4 regions of the Mesorhizobium sp. P2_F7 genome follow, and region 1 is predicted to be linked to each of the others. Evidence: predicted binding sites of a transcription regulator. Region 1 holds the regulator's gene; each other region holds the start of a gene.

Evidence for each region. Region 1 encodes PhoB, which activates phosphate uptake and scavenging genes when phosphate is short. Its sites were predicted from a motif close to TGTCATNNANCTGTCAT; they were not measured.
Region 2: AC1DZ8_RS12035 (acid phosphatase) is a predicted target of PhoB. The motif match lies at 2,564-2,580, and genes of this name have one in related genera.
Region 3: AC1DZ8_RS22675 (BtaA family protein) is a predicted target of PhoB. The motif match lies at 1,609-1,625, and genes of this name have one in related genera.
Region 4: AC1DZ8_RS06360 (alkaline phosphatase D family protein) is a predicted target of PhoB. The motif match lies at 2,673-2,689, and genes of this name have one in related genera.

The regions. Positions count from the first base shown of each region.
Region 1 covers NZ_JBFUFA010000002.1:576,408-580,706, forward strand. The annotation lists gene pstA (phosphate ABC transporter permease PstA) at 1-587, shown strand, start outside; gene pstB (phosphate ABC transporter ATP-binding protein PstB) at 605-1,429, shown strand; gene phoU (phosphate signaling complex protein PhoU) at 1,471-2,175, shown strand; gene phoB (phosphate regulon transcriptional regulator PhoB) at 2,192-2,881, shown strand; gene AC1DZ8_RS08185 (ROK family transcriptional regulator) at 2,912-4,147, opposite strand.
Region 2 covers NZ_JBFUFA010000003.1:478,670-482,968, reverse strand. The annotation lists gene AC1DZ8_RS12045 (adenine phosphoribosyltransferase) at 1-502, opposite strand, end outside; gene AC1DZ8_RS12040 (alpha-hydroxy acid oxidase) at 512-1,657, opposite strand; gene AC1DZ8_RS12035 (acid phosphatase) at 1,824-2,519, opposite strand; gene AC1DZ8_RS12030 (cytochrome c1) at 2,645-3,517, opposite strand; gene AC1DZ8_RS12025 (cytochrome b) at 3,541-4,299, opposite strand, start outside.
Region 3 covers NZ_JBFUFA010000007.1:162,317-166,615, forward strand. The annotation lists gene AC1DZ8_RS22670 (hydantoinase B/oxoprolinase family protein) at 1-1,530, shown strand, start outside; gene AC1DZ8_RS22675 (BtaA family protein) at 1,674-2,921, shown strand; gene AC1DZ8_RS22680 (class I SAM-dependent methyltransferase) at 2,918-3,583, shown strand; gene AC1DZ8_RS22685 (HigA family addiction module antitoxin) at 3,689-3,997, shown strand; gene AC1DZ8_RS22690 (serine hydrolase domain-containing protein) at 4,028-4,299, opposite strand, start outside.
Region 4 covers NZ_JBFUFA010000002.1:219,699-223,997, reverse strand. The annotation lists gene typA (translational GTPase TypA) at 1-373, opposite strand, end outside; gene AC1DZ8_RS06365 (hypothetical protein) at 571-849, shown strand; gene AC1DZ8_RS06360 (alkaline phosphatase D family protein) at 1,027-2,601, opposite strand; gene AC1DZ8_RS06355 (MFS transporter) at 2,854-4,137, opposite strand; gene AC1DZ8_RS06350 (TetR/AcrR family transcriptional regulator) at 4,211-4,299, shown strand, end outside.

The DNA.
Region 1 (4,299 bases):
ATCTCGAGGAATTCGCCAAGAAGAACCGCTTCACCGACCTGATCGAAGTCAACATCAACAATCTGGCGGCGGTGCCGTCGATCGTCTTCGGCCTGCTCGGGCTTGCCGTGTTCATCAACTTCCTCGGCATGCCGCGCTCGGCCGCCTTCGTCGGCGGCCTGGTGCTGACGCTGATGACGCTGCCGACCATCATCATCGCGACGCGCGCCGCCCTTGCCGCGGTGCCGCCGTCGATCCGCTCGGCAGCGCTTGGGCTTGGCGCCTCGAAGATGCAGATGGTGTTCCAGCACATCCTGCCGCTGGCCGCTCCCGGCATCCTGACCGGCACCATTATCGGCCTGGCGCGTGCGCTGGGTGAGACCGCACCGCTGCTCCTGATCGGCATGGTCGCCTTCGTCGCCGACTATCCGAAGACGCCTTTCGATCCGGCAACCGCGCTGCCGGTGCAGATCTACATGTGGGCAAACGAGGCCGAACGCGCTTTTGTCGAGCGCATGTCCGGCGCCATCATCATCCTGCTGGTCTTCCTCATGGCCATGAACATCACCGCGATCGTGCTTCGGCGCCGGTTCGAGCGGCGCTGGTAGAAAAAGGGCAATTTGGTATGAACATCATGACCGAACAGTCCCTTGAAAACGCAGTGGGCGACAAAATGAACGCCAAGTCGAACGAAGTGATCAAGATGCGCGGCGACAAGGTCGGCGTGTTCTACGGCGAGAAGCAGGCGCTGTTCGACGTCAATCTCGACGTCCGCCAAAACCAGGTGACCGCGCTGATCGGCCCGTCCGGCTGCGGCAAGTCGACCTTCCTGCGCTGCCTCAACCGCATGAACGACACCATCGATTCGGCGCGGGTGACCGGCAAGATCACGCTGGACGAAGACGACATCTACGACAAGAACATCGACGTCGTGGAACTCCGCGCCCGCGTCGGCATGGTGTTCCAGAAGCCCAATCCGTTTCCGAAGTCGATCTACGAGAACGTCGCCTACGGCCCGCGCATCCATGGGCTGGCCAAGCGCAAGTCCGACATGGACCAGATCGTCGAGTCGAGCCTCAAGAAGGCGGCGATCTGGAACGAGGTCAAGGACCGCCTGCAGGAACCCGGCACCGGCCTGTCCGGCGGCCAGCAGCAGCGCCTGTGCATCGCGCGCGCCATCGCGGTGTCGCCGGAAGTCATCCTGATGGACGAACCGTGCTCGGCGCTCGACCCGATCGCCACCGCCCGCGTCGAAGAGCTGATCGACGAACTGCGCCAGAACTACACGATCGTCATCGTCACGCACTCGATGCAGCAGGCGGCGCGCGTGTCGCAGCGCACGGCGATGTTCCACCTCGGCTACCTGGTCGAGGAGGGCGCCACCGACAAGATGTTCACCAACCCCGACGACAAGCGCACCCAGGACTATATTACCGGCCGCTTCGGCTGAGCCGTCCAGCGGTTGAATTTTCAGGCACGAGGACCAGGATCATGGGTGAACATACCGTCGCTTCCTTCGATGAAGAACTGGGGCAGATCAGCAAGCTGATCCGCGACATGGGCGATCTGGCCGGGTCGATGGTCAGCGGCTCGACCAAAGCGCTGCTCAATTCCGACAATGCGCTGGCGCAGCGTGTCGTTTCCGATGACGCCATCATGGACGCGCGCCAGCGTGAACTCGACGACCGCGCCATCACGCTCATCGCCAAGCGCCAGCCTATGGCCAACGATCTGCGCGCCGTGGTCGGCTCGATCCGCATGGCCGGCGACCTCGAGCGCATCGGCGACCTCGCCAAGAACATCGCCAAGCGCGTCGGCACCGTCGGCCTCAGCGTCACGCCGCGCGACCTCTCGCACTCCATCGATGCGATGGCGCAACTGGTGCTGATCCAGGTGCAGGGCGTTGTCGAGGAGTATGCTGCCGCCGATGCCGCAGCGCTGGCGAAACTCCGGAATGAGGACGAACGCATCGATGTCAAATACACGTCGGTGTTTCGTGAGCTCTTGACCTACATGATGGAAGACCCGCGCAACATCACAGCCTGCACGCATCTCCTGTTCTGCGCCAAGAATCTCGAGCGCATCGGCGATCATGTCACCAACATCGCCGAAAATGCCTATTATGTGCTGACCGGCCAGCAATTGCCCGCCAATCGCCCGAAGCAGGACGAGACGGCGATGGCCACATCGCCCTGATAAAGGTGAACCGCTGATGATTGCGCCACGCATCATGGTCGTGGAGGATGAGGAGCCGCTGGGCGTGCTGCTCCGCTACAACCTCGAATCCGAAGGCTACCAGGTCGAGGTGGTGACACGCGGCGACGAGGCCGAAATCCGGCTGCAGGAAAATGTTCCAGACCTGCTGGTGCTCGACTGGATGGTGCCGGCGGTATCCGGCATCGAGCTCTGCCGGCGTCTACGCATGCGGCCCGAGACCGAGCGGCTGCCGATCATCATGCTGACCGCGCGCGGCGAGGAGAGCGACCGGGTGCGTGGCCTGTCGACCGGCGCCGACGATTATCTGGTCAAGCCGTTCTCGACACCGGAATTCATGGCGCGCGTGAAGGCGCTGCTGCGCCGTGCCAAGCCGGAAGTGCTGTCCAGCGTGCTCAAGGTTGGCGACATCGTGCTCGARCGTGAATCGCATCGCGTCTATCGCAAGAAGAGCGAGATCAGGCTCGGGCCAACCGAGTTCCGGCTGCTTGAATTCATGATGCGCCACCCCGGCCGAGTGTTCTCCCGCAGCCAGCTGCTCGACAATGTCTGGGGCGAAACGATCTACATCGACGAGCGCACGGTCGACGTGCATGTCGGTCGCTTGCGCAAGGCGGTCAACAATGGCCGCATGCCGGACGTGATCCGCACCATCCGCGGCGCCGGCTACGCCATCCGCGAAGACTAGAGCCCGGCGCGCCGGGCCGTCGCCGGCCTCTCAGGCGACGTGCTTGCCGGTCTTCGCTTGAATGCCGGGCGCGAAAATCTCCTGGTCGACGAAGCCGAGCGCGCGCATGGCGCAGCCTTCGCGGATCAGCGGCAGTTCGTTGGGCTCGGTGTCGAAGGAAATCGATTTCGAGTGCTGGCCGCCGGCGGTCTGGGCAATCGCCTCGCGCAATGCCGGCTCGATCAGGTCGAAGGCGGCGGCGCTGACACCGACCATGGCGACAGGAGCGGGGTCGATCAGCGCGAACAGGCTGCCGAGGCCGAAGCCGAGCGCCTCGCCCGCCTTTCGATAGGCTTCGCGCTCGGGGCCATCGGTCTCGCGGGCGCGTGCGGCAAGCGCCCGCATGTCGGCGTCGCCGACATCGACCGGTTCGGCATCCTCGCTCATCATTCTGGCGCTGCGCCAGATGGCGTAGTTGCCGGCATAGGCCTCGACGCAGCCGCGCCGCCCGCAACGGCACAGCGCGCCGCCGGGACGGTGGATCATGTGGCCGAACTCGCCGCCGGACGAATGGGTGCCGGTGAACAGTTCGCCCTTCAGCACCAGCCCCATGCCGATGCCGTGCGAGAGCAGGATTGCGATGAAATCGTCGCGGTACCGCTCAGGCTGGCGCCATTGCAGCGCCACCGCCATCATGTTGCAATCATTTTCCATGGTGGCCGGAATGCCGAATTCCGCTTCCAGTATGTCGGCGAAGGCAATGTCGGTCAGCGGCGTGATCGGCGACCACAGCATGGCACGCGCCTGCGAATCGGTGATGCCCTGGATGCCCATGGCAATGCGGGCGACGCTCCGGACATCGAGGTCGGGGTCTTCGAGCCGGCGCCGGACAATCGCTACGCATTCGCCGATCAGCTCGTCGCGCGGCATGGTCAGCGTGTCCAGCCGGCGCTGCTCCTCGGCGACCACCTGGCCGGCATAGTCGATGACGGTGACGGAGAGGAAATTCAGCGACAGCACCACGGTCATCACCGCCGCCGCTTCCGGGTTGAGGCCAAGGCCGACCTGCGGCCGACCGCGTTTCAGCGCGCCGGTCTCGCCGGGCTTGCTTTCGACCAGGATGCCTTCCTGGATCAAATCGGAAGAGATTGCCGATATGGTCGAATGGCTGAGGCCGGTGGTCGCCGCAATCTCGGTCCGCGACGGCTGGCCGGCCCGGCGCACGGCCGAGATCACCATCGCACGGTTGCGACGGCGCAGATCGTCGTGGCGGATTCCAATCGACATCTTTTCGTTTCCTCCCGGTCCCCTCGCGCCATGATAGTGGAGGCGGTCAGGGACGCCACGCAAATATTGGCAGAAGCCGGCTGCGCTGTCATTGTTTATTGCGGGCCTCGAAAAAAATCGGCCGGGCCATCAGAATCCATCAGAATCGATGT
Region 2 (4,299 bases), on a different contig from region 1:
GCGCCTCAAGCTTGGCTCGCCCACCGAGGTCCGGCAGATCGATCACAAAGCATGCCGCCAGGATGTCTGCGCCGATCTGCCTGAGCAGCTTGACCGCCGCTTCCGCCGTGCCGCCGGTGGCGATCAGGTCGTCGACCAGGATCACCTTCTCGCCCGGCGCAACGCCATCCTTGTGCATCTCCATCTCGTCCAGCCCGTATTCCAGGCTGTAGGCGACGCGCACCGTCTCGTAAGGCAGCTTGCCCTTCTTGCGGATCGGCACGAAGCCGGCCGAAAGCTGGTGCGCGACAGCGCCGCCGAGGATGAAGCCACGCGCCTCGATGCCGGCGATCTTGTCGATCTTCTGGCCGGCATAGGGATGCACCAGCTCGTCAATGGCGCGGCGGAACGCACGCGCATTGCCGAGCAGCGTGGTGATGTCGCGAAACAGGATGCCGGGCTTGGGATAGTCCGGAATGGTGCGGATCGCGGCGAGCAGCGTGTCTTCGAGCGAGGATTTCATGAGCCGAGATTACCTGAAACGGAGATTGTTGCGCGACAATTGTTCGATCGAACTGCAGCCCATCAGCTTCATGCCGCGCTCGATCTCGACCCGCATCTGCTCGAGCGCCCGTTCGACGCCCGGCTGGCCCGCAGCCGCCAGCGGGAACAGATAGTAGCGGCCGACGCCGACAGCCTTGGCGCCGAGCGACAGCGCCTTCAGCACATGCGTGCCGCGCTGCACGCCGCCATCCATGATGACGTCTATCCTGTCGCCAACGGCATCGACGATCTCCGCCAACTGGTCGAACGCAGCGCGTGAGCCGTCCAGCTGCCGGCCGCCATGGTTCGACAGCACAATACCGCTGCAGCCGATCTCGACGGCGCGCCTGGCGTCCTCCACCGACATGACGCCCTTGAGGCAGAACGGACCTCCCCACAGTCTGACCATCTCGGCGACATCGTCCCAGGTCATCGACGGATCGAGCATCTCTGTAAAATAGCGGCTGATCGACATCGTGCCGCCGCCCATGTCGACATGCTCGTCGAGCTGCGGCAGCTTGAATCCCTCATGGGTAAAATAGTTGATCGCCCAGCCGGGCTTCAGCGCGAACTGCAGCATTCCGGCAAGGCTGAGCTTGAAGGGAATGGCAAAGCCGGTGCGCTTGTCGCGCTCTCGATTGCCGCCGGTGATGCTGTCGACGGTCAGCATCATCACCTCGACGCCTACCGCCTTGGCCCGCTGCATCATCGCCCGGTTGAGGCCGCGATCACGGTGGAAATAGAACTGGTAGACCTGCGGGCTGCTGCTGATCTTGCGCGCTTCCTCGAGGCTGACCGTGCCCAGCGAGGAGACGCCGAACATAGTGCCGAATTTGGCCGAAGCCTTGGCCACCGCGCGCTCGCCCTGATGGTGGAACAGCCGCTGCAAGGCGGTCGGCGAGCAATAGACGGGCATTGCCAGCTTCTGGCCCATCACGGTCACCGACATGTCGATCTCGCTGACACCGCGCAGCACATTGGGAACGAGGTCGCAGTGCTCGAAACTCTCGGTGTTGCGGCGATAGGTGACCTCGTCGTCCGCCGCGCCGTCGATGTAGTTGAAGATCGGCCCGGGCAGCCGCTGCTGCGCCATGCGGCGGAAATCGGAAAAGTTGTGACAGTCGCGTAGCCGCATCATCGATTTCCATTGCCATGGCAAGACAAGCTCGCTGCGTCGAATATCAATCGGATGCCGCCATGCCAACGGGCGAATTGCCGAACTGCCTCTTGGCCACAGGCATAAACGAAAAAGGGGCGCCTCTGGCGCCCCTTCCCGTCGAAAACCGATTGTTGGGAATAGCTTACATACCGAGGTCGGAACGCAGCTCGGCCTTGGCCACGTCATACTCGGCCTTGAAGTCGTCGCGGTTGAGCAAGACGGCGGCGATGACGCTGCCGGAAATCTTGCCCATCTCGACATCGGACGGATAGTGGATGCCGCCGACCACGCGGTTGTGGGCGTATTCGGCCGCACGGGCCATAATCTCGGCGCGCTTTTCCGGAACCATATCGGCGAGAATGATGCCCATCATGGTGCCGACCGTGGCATGACCCGAAGGCCAGGAGCCGGAGCTCGACAGCTTGACCACCGGCTTGACGAGGCCGCTAAGCTGGTGCGGACGCGGCCGCTTCCAGACATCCTTGGCCGGATCGACGACGGCGCCTTCAGTGGCCACCACACGATCGAAGAAGGCAGCGAATTTCGGCAGCTTTTCCTTGTTGAAGTTCGGCCCCATGACATTGGTGAAGCGCCAGACGTCTTCCTCGGCGTCGGCAACGGCGCTGGCCTCCATTTCGGGCGTGCGCGTCACCTGCAGCGTCAGCACCGCGCCGAGCTCAGCCTTGGTCTCGGCCGAATCGTTGGCCGGCGGCGGCGGCAGGATCATCGTCAGGTCGACATCCTTGTTGGTGACGAAGGGTTTTGCGTCTTCGGCCTGGGCGGCCGAGCCGGCGATGAGCAGCAGCAGTCCTGCCGCGAGCGATGCATATCTTTTCATGGGTGCGATCCTTTGATGAGGGCGTCACAGGATCGCCAGCTGCAGTGACCGCCATGTGACAAGCCGCCTCCGCAAAAGCAAAAGGGCGCCTCTCGGCGCCCTTTTTTTGACTTGGCTGGTGGCGCTTAGTGCGCCACGCCTTCCCATACCTTGCGCTTGGTCAGATACATCAGCGTCCCGAACAGAAGCAGGAACACCAGCACGCGAAAGCCGGTCTTCTTGCGGTCTTCCATATGCGGCTCGGCGGCCCACATCAGGAAGGCGGAGACGTCGCGCGAATACTGGTCGACCGTCTGCGGCGAGCCGTCATCATAGGTGACCTGGCCGTCGGAGAGCGGCTTGGGCATCTTCAGCGACACGCCGGACATGAAGTACGGATTGTAGTGCGTGCCTTCCGGGATCACCATGCCGGCCGGAGGCGTCTGGTCGTAGCCGGTGAGCAGCGAGTGAATGTAATCCGGGCCGCCTTGAGCATACTGGGTGAAGATGTCGAAGACGAAGCGCGGAAAGCCGCGCTCGACGCCGCGTGCCTTGGCCAGCAGCGACATATCGGGCGGAGCAGCGCCACCGTTGGAGGCAGCGGCCGCCGCCTCATTGGCGAACGGCGCCGGGAAATAGTCGGATGGCTTGCCCGGGCGGTCGAACATGTCGCCGGCATCGTTGGGACCGTCGTGGATGGTGTATTCGGCGGCAAAGGACTTCACCTGCGCCTCCGAATAACCAAGACCTTCCAGCGTGCGGAACGACACCAAATTCATCGAATGGCAGGCCGAGCAGACCTCCTTGTAGACCTTCAGGCCACGCTGCAACTGCGCCTTGTCATAGGTGCCGAACGGACCGGCGAAGCTCCAGTCCATTTCCTTCGGCTCGTCGATCGGAAAATGCGTCGGCGCTGCCGGGTTGTGTGCCTCTTCGGCGGCAATAGCCACGCTGCCGACGGACCCGATGCCGCCGGCAAACAGGCCGAGCAGGGCGAGCGAGGTGAGAATCTTTTTCATGCCAAATCCCCTTAGATTCTCGCTCAGCCCTTGGTTTCCGGCGCGGAGGTCGCACCCGCCGGATGTCCCCCACCGGCACCCTTGTTCTTCTCCAGCACCGCCTCGGTGATCGAATTCGGCAGTCTGCGCGGCGTCTCGATCAGGCCGAGCACCGGCAGGATGACGAGGAAGAAGGCAAAGTAGAACAGCGTCGCCGCTTGAGCGTAGCCAACGTAGTTGCCCGAGACCTCACCTATCACGAGGGTCAGCAGACCGCCGCCTTCCGCCGGCTGCGAGCCCAGCCAGCCAAGCAGGACGGCATCGGCCACGAACAGCCAGAAGAACAGCTTGTACCAGGGCCGGTAAACCGCCGAGCGTACCTTGGAGGTGTCGAGCCACGGCACCAGGAACAGCATGACGATAGCGCCGAACATGCACAGAACGCCGCCGAGCTTAGAGTTGATCGGCCCGATGTTGAAGGTGATGGCGCGCAGGATCGCGTAGAACGGCAGGAAGTACCATTCGGGCACGATATGGGCCGGCGTCTTCAACGGGTTGGCGACCGTGTAGTTGTCCGGATGGCCGAGGAAATTCGGCAGGTAGAAGACGAAATAGGCGAAGAAGAACAGGAACACGATCATGCCGAACGCGTCCTTGATGGTCGCGTAAGGGGTGAAGGCGACGGTGTCGGTCTTCGACTTGACCTCGATGCCGGTCGGGTTCGACTGGCCGACCACATGCAGCGCCCAGACGTGCAGCACAACGACGCCAGCTATCATGAACGGCAGCAGATAGTGCAGCGC
Region 3 (4,299 bases), on a different contig from region 1:
GAGGTCTTCAACAACCTCTTCATGTCGATCGCCGAGCAGATGGGCGTCACGCTGCAGAACACCGCCTATTCCGTCAACATCAAGGAAAGGCTGGATTTCTCCTGCGCCGTCTTCGACCGCCATGGCGCGCTGGTCGCCAACGCGCCGCACATGCCGGTCCATCTCGGCTCCATGGACCGCTCGGTCGAAACCATCATCCGTCTGAACTCCGGCGACATCCACCCCGGCGACGTTTTTGCGCTGAACGCCCCCTACAATGGCGGCACACATCTGCCTGACATCACCGTGGTGACGCCGGTGTTCGATGACGCCAAGCAAGAAATCCTGTTCTGGGCGGCGTCACGCGGCCATCATGCCGACATTGGCGGCACCGCACCCGGCTCGATGACCCCGCTCGCCACCACCGTCGACGAGGAAGGCGTGCTGTTCGACAATTTCCGCGTTGTCGATCGCGGAAAATTCCGAGAGGCGGAGCTGCAAACGCTGCTCACCGACCACCCCTACCCCGCCCGCAATCCGCACCAGAACATCGCCGACCTAAAGGCGCAGATTGCCGCCAATGAAAAGGGCGTGGCGGAACTGCGCAAAATGGTCTCCCATTTCGGCCTCGATGTCGTCGAAGCCTATATGGGCCATGTCCAGGACAATGCCGCCGAAAGCGTTCGCCGTGTGCTGGAAAGGCTGTCTGACAGCTCGCAGTATGAATACCCGACCGACACCGGCCAGGTGATCAAGGTGAAGATCACGGTCGACCGGCAAAAGCGCGAGGCGACCGTCGACTTCACCGGCACCTCGCCTGTCATGAAGAACAATTTCAACGCGCCCGAACCCGTCGCTCGCGCCGCCGTGCTCTATGCATTCCGTGTCATGGTCGAGGACATGATCCCGATGAATGCCGGGTGTCTGCGGCCCATCAACATCATCATCCCTGACGGCTGCATGCTGAAGCCTAGCTATCCCGCAGCCGTTGTCGCCGGCAATGTCGAGACCTCGCAGCATGTCACCAACGCTCTGTTCGGCGCCATGGGCGCCATGGCCAATGCGCAAGGCACGATGAACAACCTGACCTTCGGCAACAAGCAGTACCAGTACTACGAGACCATCTGCTCGGGCTCGCCGGCCGGGCAGATGAACTCCGGTCGCGGCTTTGCCGGCACGTCAGGGGTTCACACCCACATGACCAATTCGCGCCTCACCGATCCGGAGGTGCTGGAACTGCGCTTTCCCGTGCTGCTCGAGGATTTTCATATCCGCCAGGGATCCGGCGGCAAAGGCAAATGGAGCGCCGGCGACGGCACCAAGCGCACGATCCGCTTCCTCGAAAAGATGGAATGCGCCATCCTGTCATCGCACCGCAATCGGCCGCCGCAAGGCCTCGACGGCGGCGGCGATGGCGAGGTGGGCTCGACCAAGGTGCGGCGACAAGACGGCAGCATCGAGACGTTGATGGCCTGCGACCAGACCGTGCTCGACGCCGGTGACGCGGTCATCCTGACGACGCCGACGCCGGGAGGGTTTGGCCAGGATTAATGCACATCGCCCAAAAATTGTTCATCCGTTTTGGGAAAACGACTTGCATCAAAACAACAAGCTCAAGCGTCAACAGCCTGTCACTGGCCTGTCATGACGCTGCGCTACCCGCTTGCGCCAAAGCAAATGGGGAATCATTAGCCATGACGGACGTTTCGGCAGATCTGGTCTTTCGCCGTGGCAAGGAAGTTGGAAAAGCTGTCTACCAGAACCGGCCGCTGTCGAAGGCCGGCCTTTCCGAACGGCTGTTTGCGCTCCTGTTTTCCGGCCTCGTCTACCCGCAGATCTGGGAAGACCCTGAAGTCGACATGGAGGCCATGCAGCTTGGCCAGGGTCACCGCGTCGTCACCATCGCCTCAGGTGGCTGCAATATCCTGGCCTATCTCACCCGGTCGCCTGAACGCGTCGATGCGGTCGATCTCAACGCCGCCCATATCGCCTTGAACCGTATGAAACTGGAAGCGGTGCGGCATCTGCCTTCGCAGGGCGACCTGTTCCGCTTCTTCGGCGCCGCCGACACCAGCCACAATTCGGAAGCCTATGACCGCTTCATCGCACCGCATCTCGATCCGGTCAGCCGCCATTACTGGGAGCACCGCAACTGGCGCGGCCGCCGGCGCATCACCGTCTTCGACCGCAATTTCTACCAGACCGGCCTGCTCGGCCTGTTTATCGCCATGGGCCATCGCACCGCCAAATTCTTCGGCGTCGACCCCGCAGGCATCATGGCGTCGAAGAGCATCGCCGACCAGCGCCGCTTCTTCAACGAAGAGCTGGCGCCGGTCTTCGACAAGAAGCTCTTGCGCTGGGCGACGTCGCGCAAGGCCTCGCTGTTCGGTCTCGGCATTCCGCCGGCACAGTACGATTCGCTGATCACCTCGGGCGACGGCTCGATGGCCAGCGTGCTGAAGGCCCGGCTGGAGAAGCTTGCTTGCGATTTTCCCTTGAAGAACAACTACTTCGCCTGGCAGGCCTTTGCCCGCCGCTATCCCAATCCGGGCGAAGCCGCCCTGCCCGCCTATCTCGAAGAGGCCAACTACAAGGCGATTCGCAACAATGTCGATCGCGTCGGCATCCACCACGCCAATCTGATCGAATTCCTGGCCGGCAAGGACGCCGGGACCGTCGACCGCTTCATCCTGCTCGACGCGCAGGACTGGATGACCGACGACCAGCTCAACGCGCTGTGGTCGGAGATCACCCGCACCGCCTCGATCGGCGCCCGCGTCATCTTCCGCACCGCCGCCGAACCCAGCCTGCTTCCCGGCCGCGTCTCGACGTCGCTGCTCGACCAGTGGACCTACGAGGACGAGGCTTCGCGCGACTATTCGGCCCGCGACCGCTCGGCCATCTATGGCGGCTTCCACCTCTATGTGAAGCGCGCCGCATGAGCACGAGCGAGCTGCCGGCCGACCATGCCCAACTGATGGACGGCGTCTATCGCTGGCAGCGCCACATCTATGACCTGACCCGCAAATATTACCTGCTCGGCCGCGACCAGATGATATCGGATCTGGATGTGCCTGCGAAAGGCACAGTACTCGAGCTCGGCTGCGGCACTGGCCGCAACATTGCGCTTGCCGCTCGCCGCTATCCCGACGCGCGGTTCTTCGGCCTCGATATTTCAGCCGAAATGCTGGAGACCGCCAGCAAGGCGATTGGCCGCGAAGGCCTTTCCGGGCGCGTCGTGCTGGCCAGAGGCGACGCCACCGATTTCGATGCCAAAACGCTGTTCGGCGTCGGGCAATTCGACCGCATTTTCGTGTCCTACTCGCTGTCGATGATCCCTGGTTGGGAAAAGACGGTTTCGGCAGCGCTCGCCGCACTTGCGCCTGGTGGTTCCTTGCATGTCGTTGACTTCGGCCAGCAGGAAGGCCTGCCGCGCTGGTTCCGGACCGTGTTGCGCGGCTGGCTCAAGAAATTCCATGTCGCGCCGCGTGAATCGCTACGCGAAGTCCTGGAATCGGAATCTCGGCGAACCGGCACAAGCTTCCGTTTCCGCACGCTTTATCGCGGCTACGCCTGGCTGGCGGTGATCAAGACGGCAGTCTGATATTCTGAATTTTGCAATTTGAAGGCATAATAGCAGCCGACTATCAGCGAGGATGGTCGCGTCGCATTTCCATCTCGACGCTCACAGCCATATGTGAGGCAACACATGTTGATGACCGCACGCAAGCCTGCAACGGTTGGCGAAATCCTTGCGGAAGAATTCATGCAGCCGCTTGGCCTTACGCAGGCGGCCTTGGCCGAGGCGATGGGGGTCCAGCGCAAGCATGTGAACGAATTGTGCAACGACCGTCGCAACGTGACGGCGGCGACCGCGCTCATTCTGGCACGAGTGTTCGGCAACAGCCCGGATTTCTGGCTGAACGTCCAACGCCGCAACGACCTTTGGCAGGTCATGAACTCGCCCGACGAACGGGCGCGTGTCGATCGCGTAAGGCCTTTGCCGACCGCCGCATGAGGAGGCTCTGCGGCGACCGGCGTCCGATAGCTAATGTAGCGCCTTGACCAACGCGCCAAGCATCACTTGCGGCCGGTAGCCGAGCTTGGCCGGGGTCAGCCCGAGCCGCACCACCACCAACTGCTCCGACGGGATGATGGCGACCGTCTGGCCGTCATGGCCCTCCATCCAGTAGGTGTCCTTGGGCAAGCCGGCGGCGACGCCGGCGCCGGGATTTTCTTCGTCGCCCGGCGCTTCGATCCACAACTGGCCCTTGCCGTAGACTTTCGAAGCCGACGCCGGCTCGCGCATCCAGTCGACGA
Region 4 (4,299 bases), 360 kb from region 1:
TGACGACGATCGGCTTCAGGCCGACCTTGAGCGCCTTGCCGACGACGAACTTGGTCTGCGGCATCGGGCCCTCGGCGGCGTCGACCAGCACGATGGCCGAATCCACCATCGACAGGATGCGCTCGACCTCACCGCCGAAATCGGCGTGGCCGGGGGTGTCGACGATGTTGATGCGGGTGTCCTTCCAGTCGACCGAGGTCGCCTTAGCCAGGATGGTGATGCCGCGTTCCTTTTCGAGGTCGTTGGAATCCATGGCACGCTCGGCGACGCGCTGATTGTCGCGGAAGGAGCCGGATTGCCGCAGCAATTGGTCAACGAGGGTGGTTTTTCCATGGTCGACGTGCGCGATGATCGCGATATTACGAATTTTCATGTTGTGGTCTCGGGAGCGTTGCAGGCAGCAGGCCAAAAGGCGCCGCCTCTTTCGGTTGCGCGGCTCATACAGGGTTTTTCGCAATTGCGAAAGAGGAGGCGCATCACCAAATACTCATCAAATCTTAAGCATCTCGGTGTGAGATGGTTTTGTTAACCAAGGTGGGAACCTTTCGGGGCCCGGGCAGTTCGAAATTCATGACCGACAAACTCAACCGATTTTGGCCACTCATCGCTTCGGTCGCATTCGCCGCCCTGCTGGCGGCCAATGCTGCCCAATCGGCCGCGACGCTTAAGGAAGCCAATCCCGCTTCGTCGTCCGACCAGACGGCCGAGCAGATGTTCGCCGACGCCCCTGACGGCGTCGACCCCGTGGTCACCGGCCCGGTCAGCGCGTCGTTCAGGCAGAAGCAGCAGGCCGCCGGCTGCGACAGCGCCGTTTGGCCAAAGATTCCAACGGTTTGCTATCCGGATTGACGGCCGCTGACCCCTCTCCCCCCTCGAGGGGGAGATGTCGCCGAAGGCGACAGAGGGGGTCGTCTCGCATGAAGCGCCTACCTCCTGCGCTGCGATTGAAGGTTGAGGCCGGTCGAACCGACCCCCTCTGACCGCTTCGCGGCCATCTCCCCCTCAAGGGGGGAGATTATCCCGCCCCTAAGCCGAGCGCACCGGATCCAGCGTCACCTTGTAAAGCTCGTTGTCGTCGCGATCCACCAGCCGCACCGTCAGCTGCTCTGTAGCCCCTGAAATATCCACCAACCCGAAGAACTGCAGACCGGCTGACGGCGGCAGGTTCTGTCCCTGTTCGGCGGTCGGCGCCTTGATGAATTTCAGCTCCGGGCCGAACGTCATGTCGAAATCGTTGGGGCCGAACGTGCCGGCGTGGATCGGGCCGGAGACGAATTCCCAGAACGGGTTGAAGTCCTGGAACTGCGCCTTGTCGGGGTTGTAGTAGTGCGCGGCCGTGTAGTGCACGTCGGCCGTCAGCCACACCGTGTTGGTGATGCCGGCGTTCTTGATGTAGCGCAACAGGTCGGCGATCTCGAGCTCGCGGCCCTTGGGCAGGCCGTTGTCGCCATTGCTGACGGCTTCCGCGCCGACCTTCTTGGTGCCGTCGTCCCAGACGACGAGGCCGAGCGGCATGTCGGCGGCGATGATCTTCCAGGTCGCCTTGGAATTGGCCAGCTCGCGCTTCAACCATTTCGTCTGCTGTTCGCCGAGCATACGGGACTCCGGCGTCATCGTGTCCTGCATGTCCGGGCCGTTGGGGCCGCGATAGGAGCGCATGTCGAGGAAGAACACGTCGAGCAGCGGCCCGTGGGATATCTTGCGATAGACGCGGCCAGGTTCCGACGGCTCGTAGCGGATCGTCGTCATCTCATGGAAGGCGCGCGCCGCACGCGCCGCCAGCACATGGATGGACTTTTCGGTGTAGCGGTTGTCAGCGCTCAGATTCTTCGAATCCGACCAGTTGTTCAGCACTTCGTGGTCGTCCCACTGGTAGAAGGTCGGGCAGATGGCGCTCAAGGCGAGCACATGTCTGTCCATCATGTTGTACTTCCACTGGTCGCGGTACTCGTCCAGCGTCTCGGCGACCTTGCGCTTGCCGTCGATGAGGACGACGTTCTTCCATTTGCCGCCGCCGGGCAGGTCGACCTCATCCTTCATGGCCCCGTCGGCATAGATCGTGTCGCCGGAATGCAGGAAGAAGTCGGGCGTGTGCTTGGCGATGGTGGCGTAGGTCTTCATGCCGGTCTCGTCGATGCCCCATCCCTGGCCGGCCGTGTCGCCCGACCAGGCGAATTTGATGTCGCGCTTCGAGGCGGGTGCGGTGCGGAAACGGCCGACGATCGGCTCGGAGACGACATTGATGTCGGCGAGATCGGCGGCCGTCATGCGGTAGAAGATGTCCTGGTCGGAAGCGAGATCGGTGAGCAGCCGCTTGACCGTAAAGTCGCTGGCCGGCGAGGTGTCGAGCGGCGCCAGCCGGGTGGCATTGGCGAAATTCTCCGTCGACGATATCTCGAACATGACGCGCGACGGACGATCGGTGCGCGTCCACACCATGCCGCTCGAGGCATCGACATCGCCGGACTGGACGCCATGGGTAAAGGCCGGGCGCTGGCTGGCGCGCGAATAATAGGGCAAAGCGAGGCCCGATGCGCCGAGCAGACCGGCCGCACTCGCCGATGTGACGAAGGCGCGGCGGGTCAACGAGATCTTGTTCATGGCTGTCTCCTGATGGCTTGAACGTCCGCCACCAAGCTCCAGCCTCAATGTTTCAGCCGCATCTCGGAAAGATGAAGTTTTGATAACAATCAACAGCAGCAGTGGCCGCGAAGGCGTTTCGAGATTCAGGTCAGGCCGAGCCGAAAATGTTGGTTTCCGTGAACCGGAGCGGAGCGTACTTTTCGTACGTGAGCACCGGAAGCGCAGGAAGCCATCATTTGCAGGCCGGCCTCACCTGAATATCGACACGCCTTAGGCCGCTTGCGGTTCCGGATCGAAAGCCGGCCGGCTCGTATTGATCAGCAGCGACAGACAAGCCGCCACAATCGCCGTCATGCCGGCGATCAGGAAGGCCAGTTCGTAGTTGCCCTGCAATTCCCGCATTGTGCCGCCGAAGGCAGCGGCGGCGGCGGCGCCGACCTGGTGGCCGGCGACGATCCAGCCGAACACGATCGGACCGCTGCGGTCGCCGAAGGCTTCGTTGGCGAGCCTGAGCGTCGGCGGCACGGTGGCGATCCAGTCGAGACCGTAGAGCACGGCAAAGATGATCAGGCTGGTCGCCGAGAAGCCGGAATAGGGCAGATAGATCAGCGCCAGGCCGCGTATGCCGTAATAAACGCCGAGCAGCTTGCGCGGGTCGAAGCGGTCGGTAAGCCAGCCCGACAAAGTCGTGCCAATCAGGTCGAATATGCCCATCAGGGACAGCAGGCCGGCGGCCTGCACTTCGCCGATGCCCATATCGCCGCAAAAGGAGATCAGATGCGTGCCGACCAGCCCGTTGGTGGTGAAGCCGCAGATGAAGAAGGTGGCGAATAGATACCAGAAGACGCGGGTGCCCGCGGCGCGGCGCAGCGTGTTCAGCGTATGCGCCAGGAAATTGCCTTGCGAGGCCGGCGACACGGGCGGCACGTCATCGGCCTCGGCGCCATAGCGCACCATGCCGATCGAAGCCGGACGCTCCGGCACCAGCAGCCAGACCAGCGGCAGCAGACAGGCGGTGGCGACAGAGACAGCGATGGCTACCGGCTGCCAGCCGCCGGACTGGGCGAGCGAGGCAAGCAGCGGCAGGAACACCAGCAGGCCGGTGGCGCTGGAGGCCGACATCAGCCCCATGACTAGGCCGCGATTGGTCTTGAACCAACGGTTGACGATGGTGGCGCCGAGCACGGTAGCGACGGCGCCCGAGCCGATGCCGGAAAACACGCCCCAGGTGAGGAACAGATGCCACGGCTCGGTCATCAGCAGGCTGAGCGCGGTCGAGCCCGACATGATCACCAGCGAGGCGAGCAGCGTGCGGCGCAGGCCGATCCGCTCCATCAGCGCGGCGGCAAACGGCCCGGTCAGACCGTAGAGGAAGATGCCGATGGCAGCGGCAATCGAAACGGTGTCGCGCCCCCAGCCAAAGCTCTTATCCAGCGGCAGCATCATCACGGAGGGAGCCGAACGCAGACCGGCTGCGATCAGCAGGCAGAGAAAGATGACGCCGACCACGACGAAAGCGTAGCGCTGGCCAAAGGGACGGGATTGAGCTATCATGTTACTGACCGGTACGTTGCAGGACGGGGACATGTATACGTACCGATCGGTAACACGTCAATCGAGTCACACAATGCCAACGGACAAAAATATTGAACTGACGATCAGCGACGCTCACGCACCGTCGCCGCCCACGGCTGCCAAGAAGATCCTCGACGTGGC